4 regions of the Micromonospora sp. NPDC047756 genome follow, and region 2 is predicted to be linked to each of the others. Evidence: riboswitches for the same ligand, from Rfam matches in the RefSeq annotation. Region 2 holds a riboswitch; each other region holds the start of a gene.

Region 1 (2,194 bases), on a different contig from region 2:
CAGCCACCGCCCGGGCCAGTGCCGCTCGAGGTACGGGGCCCAGGGCAACCACACGTCCCCGGTCGTTCCCATGCCGTGCAGTAGCAGCAGGACCGACCCGCGGCCGGTGTGACCACCCGTCTCATCCACCACGGCCGCAGTCTCCCACGGTTCGCGGCCGGGTACGAGAGCCGTCGACGGCGGGCCGGGCGGACAGACGCCGCGGGCGCCGGCCCCTTGTGGGAGACGGCGCCCGCGGCGGTCAGCGTGCCCGGGTCAGGCGGAGTAGCCCCGGCTGGTGATCCAGTTGGCCAGGTCGATCGTGGTGATCCAGTACGACGGGTCGGCCGGGTTCGCCGAGTCGGCGATCCGTACGGTGCGACCGTTGTCCTTGTAGCCCACGACGGCGATGTAGTGCCCGCCGCCGTAGGAGTGCCAACCGCCGTCGGTGTCCACGGCGTCCCCGACGACGTTGGCCACCACGCCCCGGCCGTCGGTGACGGCCTTCACCACGTCGGCCTGGAGCCGGTCCATCTGGGCCGGGCTGGGCGCGCCGGGGAACATCCGGGTCCGGTACGGGGAGCCCTTCACCTCGGCGTTGAGCACCCGGGTGGTGTCCTCGGCCGAGTTGGTGCCCATCTCGGTGGTGCCCAGTTCGGCGCCGAGCTCCTCCTGGGTGCGGTCGATGCCCGCGGCGCTGAGCGCGTTGCGGGTGGCCGCCGGGCCGCAGTTGTAATAGGTGTTCTGCGCCTCGTAGTCGTAGTCGAGCACCTTGGTCGCGGGGGGCTTCGGCGGCGTCGGCTTACGGGTGAGGTCGGGGTTGCTCTTGGCCTTGGCGGCAGGCGACGCGGCGCTGGTGGCCGGGGCGGCCGTGGTCGGCGCGGCGCTGGCCGAGGGGGACGCCTCCCGAGCCTCGCCGCGGGAGGCGGCGACGTCGCTGCGCATCTCGGCGACGGTGGTCGCGGTGCGCTGGCCGGCCGGGGCGTCGTCGGCGGTGGTGAGCAGGGCGCCGGTGGTGGTGGCGATCGCGAGGGCTGCGGCGGAGGCGGCGACGATCTGGTACGGGCGCTCGGTGGCGAGGCGGCGGAGCTGACGCTGCAGGGTGTGCTTCACGGGGTCCTCCACGGATCGGGGGGAGAGCGGCACACCGGGGCCGGACCGGTATCCGGGCAGGCACCAGCGCGCGGACCGTGGTCCGCGGATGGTGAACCGCTCAGGGGAACGCCCGGATCGGCCGGGCGGGGAAGGCGATGACCCGGGGGTCAGCTCACCGTCACGCGACGATTGAGCGGGTGCACCGCCGCGCCGTGGAGGCGAGGGAACAACCGAGGGGTGGAAAGGTGCTGCACGAGGATGGGACTCCTTCCGACACCGCCTACCGGGTTAGCTGACGGATTCGGGCGGGAAGACGCCCTACCGCGGGCCGTGGCTCGCGGATTCACCCCGGACATACTGGTGGGTCCCCGGTTCGTTGATCACGATTGAGCGGGTCGATGCGGCGTCGCGTCTTGCGATCGGTTACCGCACCGGACGGGACGACACTACTGGCGTCTCAACACCCTGCCAAGCCAGCTTCACCTGCGTAAACCCCAATTGGCGCCACAATTTCTGCGCGTATTGCCGATGATGTGACTCGATGGGACAACCAGTTACGGCGACGCCTACGGGCGACAACCGGACAGGCCGCAAAGAACGCGACCACAATCGCGGCAACAATGCCGTCGATCGCGCCGGACGTCCGATTTCACACCTGGGTGACCCGGCTCACATAACAGATTGGGCTCAACCCACCCGGGCCGGACGCCACAGTGCCACGACGGCGGGACGCAACGCCCCGGCGACCGTGCGGCGCGCCGGCACCAGGGTCGGGCGGAGCCGGGCCGCCGCCGCGTACGCCTCCTCGGCGAGGGCACGGGCCGACTCGGCGGCCAACTCCGCGTCGCGCCAGGCGACCCGCTCACGGTCGACGGCCACCTGGTAGTCGGCCAGCCGCGCATCCCGGATCACCCTGCTGATCAGCACCTCCTGCTCGACCGGGTGTCGCCGGGGGTCCCAGCCGCGCCGGTGCCCGAACACGTCGCCGAGCTGCGCCATGGTCAGGTCCCCCCGCCAGTACGCCGCCATCGCCGCCCGGTGCAGATAACGTTCCCGGGCTGCGTACTCGGCGGGGGTGTGCGGGGTCTGCGGGGTGGGCAGCGCTCCGGCGCCAGCGAAG
Region 2 (2,194 bases):
GAGGTCGTCCTGGTCGAGCTGGCCGACCCGGTCGACCCCACCACCAGCAACTGGAACATCGCCGAGCACCAACGCGGCACCCCGATGGTGTGGCTGGCGGTGATCTTCGCGGCCGCGATCGTCGCGTTCGGTCGGTGGCGAGGTCTGGCCGCGCTCGCCGGGCTGGCCGCCAGCTTCGCCATCCTGCTCACCTTCGTGCTGCCAGGCATCAGCGCCGGCAGGTCACCGCTGCTGGTGGCGGTGGTCGGCGCGGCCCTGATCATGTTCGTGGTGCTCTACCTGACCCACGGGGTCACCGCACAGACCTCGGTCGCGGTGCTCGGCACCCTGGGCAGCCTGGTCCTGACCGGCGTGCTCGCCACCATCGCCACGGCCGCGACCCATCTCACCGGCTTCGGCAGCGAGGACGCCACCACCCTGTCGATGTTCCAGGGCGACGTGGACCTGCACGGTCTGCTGCTGGCCGGAATCATCATCGGGTCCCTCGGGGTGCTCGACGACGTGACGGTCACCCAGGCGGCCACCGTCACCGAACTGGCGAACGCCAACCCCGGGCTGACCCGGTTGCAGCTCTACCGCGCCGCCACCCGGGTCGGCCGCGCGCACATCGCCTCCACTGTCAACACCATCGTGCTGGCGTACGCGGGCGCGTCACTGCCCCTGCTGCTCCTGCTCACCGCCGACGCGCGGCCGATCGGGCAGATCCTGACCAGTGAGTTCCTCGCGCAGGAGATCGTCCGCAGCGCGGTCGCCACCCTCGGTCTGATCGCCGCTGTGCCGCTGACCACCGGGCTGGCCGCAGTGGTCACCGCCGCCGGGCGCACCGACACCTCAGCGTCCACCGACGCTCCCACGTCCCGACCCCAACCGGATCGCAGCGAGGCCCTGGCCGCACTCAGCTCCCCACGAACGGCCGGCTCCGACGAGCCGGACCGGACGCGGACCACACCCCCACCCGAGGCCACCGACCGGTGGCCGAAGTCGAACAGGAGCACGGATACGGCATGGTGACACTCCTCAGCGTGACCAGATCGGGCATCCACCCTGAGAACCCCGTCACTGGTCACTCAACGCTATGGCGAAATGACGCTTTTGGTCGGCATCCAGGCGTAGCTCAGCCGGTCGACTCTCGGGTAACCTCGCTGCCGGTTACCGATGAAGGCGCGAAGCGGCGCCTGCGGTGCCACCGCCCAATCGCCAACCGGCGAGCCGGGGACCCAGGTACCTGGGGTGAATCCGCATCAGCGGTAGGGGCCGCTTCCGCCCCGAACCCGTCAGCTAACCCGGTCGGCGGTCGACGGAAGGGAACATTGTGACGGCACCCCTACGCCGCTGGTTGACCCCCGTGGTGGCCGTGATCGCCGCACTGACCGTGTTCGCCGGGCCGTTCCCGGCGCATGCCGCCCCGACGAACCCCACACCGTCCGGGCACGAGGAGGACGGCGAGCCCAAGCTGCTCAACGACGTCATCGAGCAGGCCAACCGTGACTACTCCGCCGCGAAGTCCAAGCTGGACAAATCCAAGAAGCGGCAGAGCGAGTTGGCGGCGGAGGTCAACCGGGCCAAGGCCGACCTGGACGCGTTGGCCCCGCAGGTCGGGCAGATCGCCGCCCAGGCGTACCGGACCGGCCGGATCGGCGCGGTCGCGATGCTGCTGGAGAGCGAAGCGCCCGACTCGTTCGTCCAGCGCGCCGGGATGCTCGACGAGATGAACATGGTCAACGAGAAGAAGCTCTCCGAGGTCAACGAGGTGAAGGCCCGCGCCGAGCAGGCCAAGTTGGCGCTCGACACCGAGGTCCGCGAGCAGCAGAAGCAGACCGCTCTGATGGCGAAGCGCAAGAGCGAGGCCGACAAGGCGCTCTCCCTCGTCGGCGGCAAGGGTTTCACCGGCGGCCTGGTGGATGCCACCTCCAAGGTCGCGAAGATCGGCCCGGGTCGCACCGCCGACGGTGACTGGAAGTCCCAGTCGTGCAGCGAGAAGGACCCCACCACGTCCGGCTGCGTCACGCCGCGCACGCTGCACGCGTACAAGGAGGTCAAGGCGGCCGGCTTCAACCGGTTCGTCGGCTGCTACCGCCCCGGCGGGCCGTGGGAGCACCCGAAGGGCCGCGCCTGCGACTGGTCGCTACAGAAGAGCGGGTTCTCCCCGTGGCACAACAACGACACCCGCACGTACGGCAACAACGTCGCCGCG
Region 3 (2,194 bases), 440 kb from region 2:
GGGACGACGAGGGCCCGCCGCGAGAAGATCGCGACGGGCCCTTTGGTCAGCCTGGGTCAGCCGGGACGGCCGTAGCTGTGGATCGGGCCGTCGTCGACCTTCTTCATCTTGACCGGTTGACCGGCCTGCGAGGCGTGCACCACCCAGCCGCCGCCGACGTACATGCCGACGTGGTGGATGTCGCTGTAGTAGAAGACCAGGTCGCCGGGGCGCAGGTCACCCTTGCTGACGTTCCTGGTGACCCGGCTCTGCGCGGCGGCGTTGTGCGGCAGCGACACGCCGGCCTTCGCCCACGCGGCCAGCATCAGTCCGGAGCAGTCGTACGAGTTCGGACCTTCGGCACCCCAGACGTAGGGCTTGCCGATCTGGGCGCAGGCGAACTTGACCGCGGTGCCCGCGCCGCCGCCGGGGTAGCTGCCCGGGCAGGGCGCCGGGCGCAGCGGACCGCCGCCACCGCTGCCGTACACCTTGAGGCGCAGCTTCTGCAGGCGGTCGATCTCGTCGTTGATCTGCTTCTTCTTCGCCGCCAGCTGAGCTTCCGTGCGGGTCAGCTGGGCCACCATCTCGTCCAGTGGCGCCTTCTGCGCGGCCAGTTGGTCGCGCAGGTCGGCCACCTGGCGGACGTCCTTCTGTTGGTTGTGCGCGAAGCGGTCGAGCATTTCGAGCTGGCCGACCACCTCGCTGGGCGACCGGCTGCCCAGCACCGCGTTGACAGTCAGGACGTTCTCGCCCTTGTAGGCGCGTACGGCAAGGGCACTGACCTTGTCCATCGCGGCGTCGACCTGGCGCTCGAGCGGAGTGATCCGGGCGGCCAGCGCGTTTGCCTGCTTGCGCTTCGCGGCGAGGTCGATGCGGGTGGCGTTGTGCCGTTCGATGATCGGTTCGAGCTTGTTCCAGTCGGCGTCGATCTGGCGCTCGATCTCGGCGACGGAGGGGTCGGCGTGCGCCGCCGTGGCACTGCCGGTCAGCACGACGGCGAGGCCGGCCAGCGCGGCGAGTGCGGTGGTGAAGCGGGACCAGCGTGGGCGCGGCACGATCGACGCCGGGCCGGCTGATGCCGGCCGCTCGGACGACGGCCGCGGGGCATGGAGTGCCACCGGGGTTCCGTACTCCTTCTTCCTGACCGCCTACCGGGTTAGCTGACGGGTTCGGGCGGGAAGTCGGCGCCCTACCGCAGTGGCTGCGGATTCACCCCGAGGGACATGGGTCCCCGGTTCGCTCGGAAACGACTCGGCGGTGTCGGTCCGTTACCGCCCGGGGTGGGCGGAGCTGCTGTCGAGCCGACAAATGACCAGAGTAGAGACGCCCGTTACCGATCCGCAACCCGTGCGGCCGTGACACTCCGTACGGGATGGACGAGGCCACCGACCGTGTGTGAAGAATTCTTTCCGTACGCTTCGATAGATGGAAAGGTATTGACGTGAGCTCCCGGACGGCGCGATGGTGACCTGACCTCACTCCGCGAGAATCTAGGGGGTTCGATGCACCATCCAACCCTGTCGACCGGCTGGCGCACGCTGCTCGCCGCCATCGTGGTCGCCGCCGTGACCACGGTGCCACTCTCCGTCGGCCCGGCCGCCGCCACGCCCACCACCGACCGCCAACAGCAGTACGCCGCCGCGGCCACCGAGTACGGCGTACCGACCGTCGTGCTGCTCGGCGTCTCCTACCTGGAGTCCCGGTGGGACACCAACGCCGGCACACCGAGCACCAGCGGCGGCTACGGTCCGATGCACCTGACCGACGTGCGGCACGTGGCCGCCCTACCCGGACGCGGTCACCACGACGCCGGCGCCGAGGACCCACGCGGCGACGACTCCCGCCCCGCCCGGATGCCCGCACCCCGGCCGGTCGAGACGCCCACCCCGTCCACCGCCGCGTTGCAGACCGTCGACGCCGCCGCCGCGCTGACCGGTGCCGCCCCCGAGGCACTGCGTACCGACGCGGGCCTCAACATCCGGGGTGGGGCCGCGCTGCTGAGCGCGTACCAGCGGGATCTGGGCGCGCCGGTCGGAGCGGACACCGACCCGGCGGCCTGGTACGGCGCGGTGGCCCGCTACTCGGGCGCGGACGGCGCCGACGCCGCGGCGGCCTTCGCCGACGAGGTCTTCACCACCATCGGCGCGGGCGAAGCCCGGGTGACCGACGATGGCCACCGGATCACCCTGCCGGCCCGCGCGGTGCGGCCCGAACG
Region 4 (2,194 bases), on a different contig from region 2:
GTACACTTGCACACATAGCGATGTGAGCATACATTTGACCGGGTCCCGACCAGCGGCGGAAGGTGGTTCTCGTGGGCGCAGGGCATGACCACCACCATGGGTCCGTCGCCAATGCCGCACACCAGCACCGGGGTCGCCTCTGGGCGGCGTTCGGGTTGCTGGCCACCCTGATGGTGGTCGAAGCGGTGGTCGCACTCCACACCGGCTCGCTCGCCCTGCTCTCCGACGCCGGGCACATGTTCACCGACGTGCTCGGCATCGGGATGGCGCTCGCCGCCATCACGGCGACCCGACGAGCCACCGGTGACCCGCAGCGCACCTTCGGGCTCTACCGGCTCGAGGTGCTCGCCGCGCTGGCCAACGCCGTCCTGCTCTCCGGCGTCGCGATCTACGTGGTGATCGAGGCGATCCGCCGCTTCGGTGACCCGCACCAGGTCATCGCCGGCCCGATGCTCGCGGTTGCCGTACTCGGCCTGCTGGCGAACATCGCCGCCTTCGCGCTGCTGCGCGCCGGGGCCCGGGAGAGCATCAACCTCCAGGGCGCCTACCTGGAAGTGCTCGGTGACCTGCTCGGCTCGGTCGGCGTCATCGGCGCGGCGCTGCTGATCACCGTCACCGACTGGTGGTGGGCCGACCCCCTGGTCGCGGTCGCCATCGGCGTGTTCATCCTGCCGCGCACCTGGCGGCTGGCCCGCGCCGCCATCCGCATCCTGGTGCAGGCCGCCCCGGAGCACCTCCAGGTGACCGCCGTGCACGACCGGCTCGCCGCCGTCCCCGGGGTCGTCGAGGTGCACGACCTGCACGTCTGGACGCTCACCTCGGGCATGGAGGTGGCCTCCGCCCACCTGACCATGGCACCGGGCGCGGAGGTCGGCGCGGTGCTCACCGCGGCACGCACGGCCCTGCACGACGACTTCCGCATCGAGCACGCGACGTTGCAGATCGAGCCCGGCGCCGCCTCCGGGGCCTGCGGCTCCATCGAATGGTGACCGGTTCGCAGTTTTCCGTGGTGACGCACGCACCGTCCGTCACATTGGCTGCAGCGGTCCCACCCGCACCGGTAGGCTCGGTCCCGGCCACCACCAGAAGGCGCCTCCCGGCGCCGGTGGCGGTCGCCGCCTAATCGCCCAACCGGGCGAACCGGGGAACCACGTTCCTGGGGTGCATCCGCGTCAGCGGTAGGGATCTTCCGTCCCGAACCCGTCAGCTAACCCGGTCGGCGGCTGACGGAAGGACATGCGCAGTGGCACCAGCACGACCACCCGCCGCCCGACTGGCGGCCCTGATCGTCGCGATGTTCGCCCTCGGCGTCGCGCTCCCGGCCGGCACCGCCTCGGCCGCTCCCCCGACCGGCCTGCGGGCCGCCGCACCCGACTCCGACGAGGAGGGCGGCACCCCGGCGTTGCGGGCCCAGCTTGAAGCGGCCAGCAAGGGCTACCTGGACGCGAAGCGCGCCCTGGACACCTCGGTGCAGCGGCAGAAGCAGCTCGGCACCCAGTTGAAGACCATCGAGGTCGAGATCGACCAGCGCAACGGCAAGGTCGGCGAGATCGCCGAGGTCGCCTACCGCACCGGCCGGCTCGGTGCGATGTCGGCGCTGCTCAACAGCAGCACCCCCGAAGGCTTCATGGACCGGGCAGCCGCGCTGGACGCGGTGGCGGCCAACGAGGACCGGGTGCTACGCGACCTGCTCGACAGCAAGGACAAGGCCAACCGCACCCGGATCGCCCTGGACGGCGAGATCAACGAACAACGCAAGCAGGTCGCGGTGATGGCCAAGCGCAAGGATCAGGCCGAACGGGCCCTGACCGTGGCCACCACACCCAAGCCGCAGACCACCGCGGACGGCGGCTCCAACCGGGGCACCTCCAACGCCAACGCGAAGGCCGCACCGCGCAACTCCGACGGCTCCTGGCCCTCCGAGTCGTGCAGCGTCAACGACCCCACTCCCGCCAACGGCTGCATCACCCCGCGCACCCTGCACGCGCTCAACCAGGCCAAGGCCGCAGGATTCACCCGGTACGTCTCGTGCCACCGCCCCAGCGGCTCGGGTGAACACCCGAAGGGCCGGGCCTGCGACTTCGCGGCGCAGAAGAACGGGTTCGGCGGCAACGCCACCGGCGGCGACAAGACGTACGGCAACAACCTGGCCGCGTACTTCATCCGCAACGCGGACCGGCTCGCCGTGCTCTAC

The links. A riboswitch is a leader RNA that binds a small molecule or an ion and turns the genes downstream of it on or off. The one in region 2 is predicted to bind cyclic di-AMP.
Region 1: it holds a riboswitch for cyclic di-AMP, as region 2 does, so the genes downstream of both, ACZ6NZ_RS11090 (C39 family peptidase) here and ACZ6NZ_RS01850 (coiled-coil domain-containing protein) in region 2, are expected to answer to the same signal.
Region 3: it holds a riboswitch for cyclic di-AMP, as region 2 does, so the genes downstream of both, ACZ6NZ_RS03960 (C40 family peptidase) here and ACZ6NZ_RS01850 (coiled-coil domain-containing protein) in region 2, are expected to answer to the same signal.
Region 4: it holds a riboswitch for cyclic di-AMP, as region 2 does, so the genes downstream of both, ACZ6NZ_RS30285 (coiled-coil domain-containing protein) here and ACZ6NZ_RS01850 (coiled-coil domain-containing protein) in region 2, are expected to answer to the same signal.

What each region holds. Positions count from the first base shown of each region.
Region 1 covers NZ_JBVJGQ010000003.1:367,207-369,400, forward strand. Annotated here, with positions in the region: gene ACZ6NZ_RS11085 (alpha/beta hydrolase) at 1-132, opposite strand, end outside; gene ACZ6NZ_RS11090 (C39 family peptidase) at 256-1,104, opposite strand; cyclic di-AMP (ydaO/yuaA leader) riboswitch at 1,337-1,477, opposite strand; gene ACZ6NZ_RS11095 (hypothetical protein) at 1,762-2,194, opposite strand, start outside.
Region 2 covers NZ_JBVJGQ010000001.1:399,333-401,526, forward strand. Annotated here, with positions in the region: gene ACZ6NZ_RS01845 (YibE/F family protein) at 1-1,011, shown strand, start outside; cyclic di-AMP (ydaO/yuaA leader) riboswitch at 1,178-1,308, shown strand; gene ACZ6NZ_RS01850 (coiled-coil domain-containing protein) at 1,313-2,194, shown strand, end outside.
Region 3 covers NZ_JBVJGQ010000001.1:840,252-842,445, forward strand. Annotated here, with positions in the region: gene ACZ6NZ_RS03960 (C40 family peptidase) at 57-1,097, opposite strand; cyclic di-AMP (ydaO/yuaA leader) riboswitch at 1,111-1,246, opposite strand; gene ACZ6NZ_RS03965 (N-acetylmuramoyl-L-alanine amidase) at 1,482-2,194, shown strand, end outside.
Region 4 covers NZ_JBVJGQ010000010.1:194,402-196,595, reverse strand. Annotated here, with positions in the region: gene ACZ6NZ_RS30290 (cation diffusion facilitator family transporter) at 72-989, shown strand; cyclic di-AMP (ydaO/yuaA leader) riboswitch at 1,107-1,238, shown strand; gene ACZ6NZ_RS30285 (coiled-coil domain-containing protein) at 1,244-2,194, shown strand, end outside.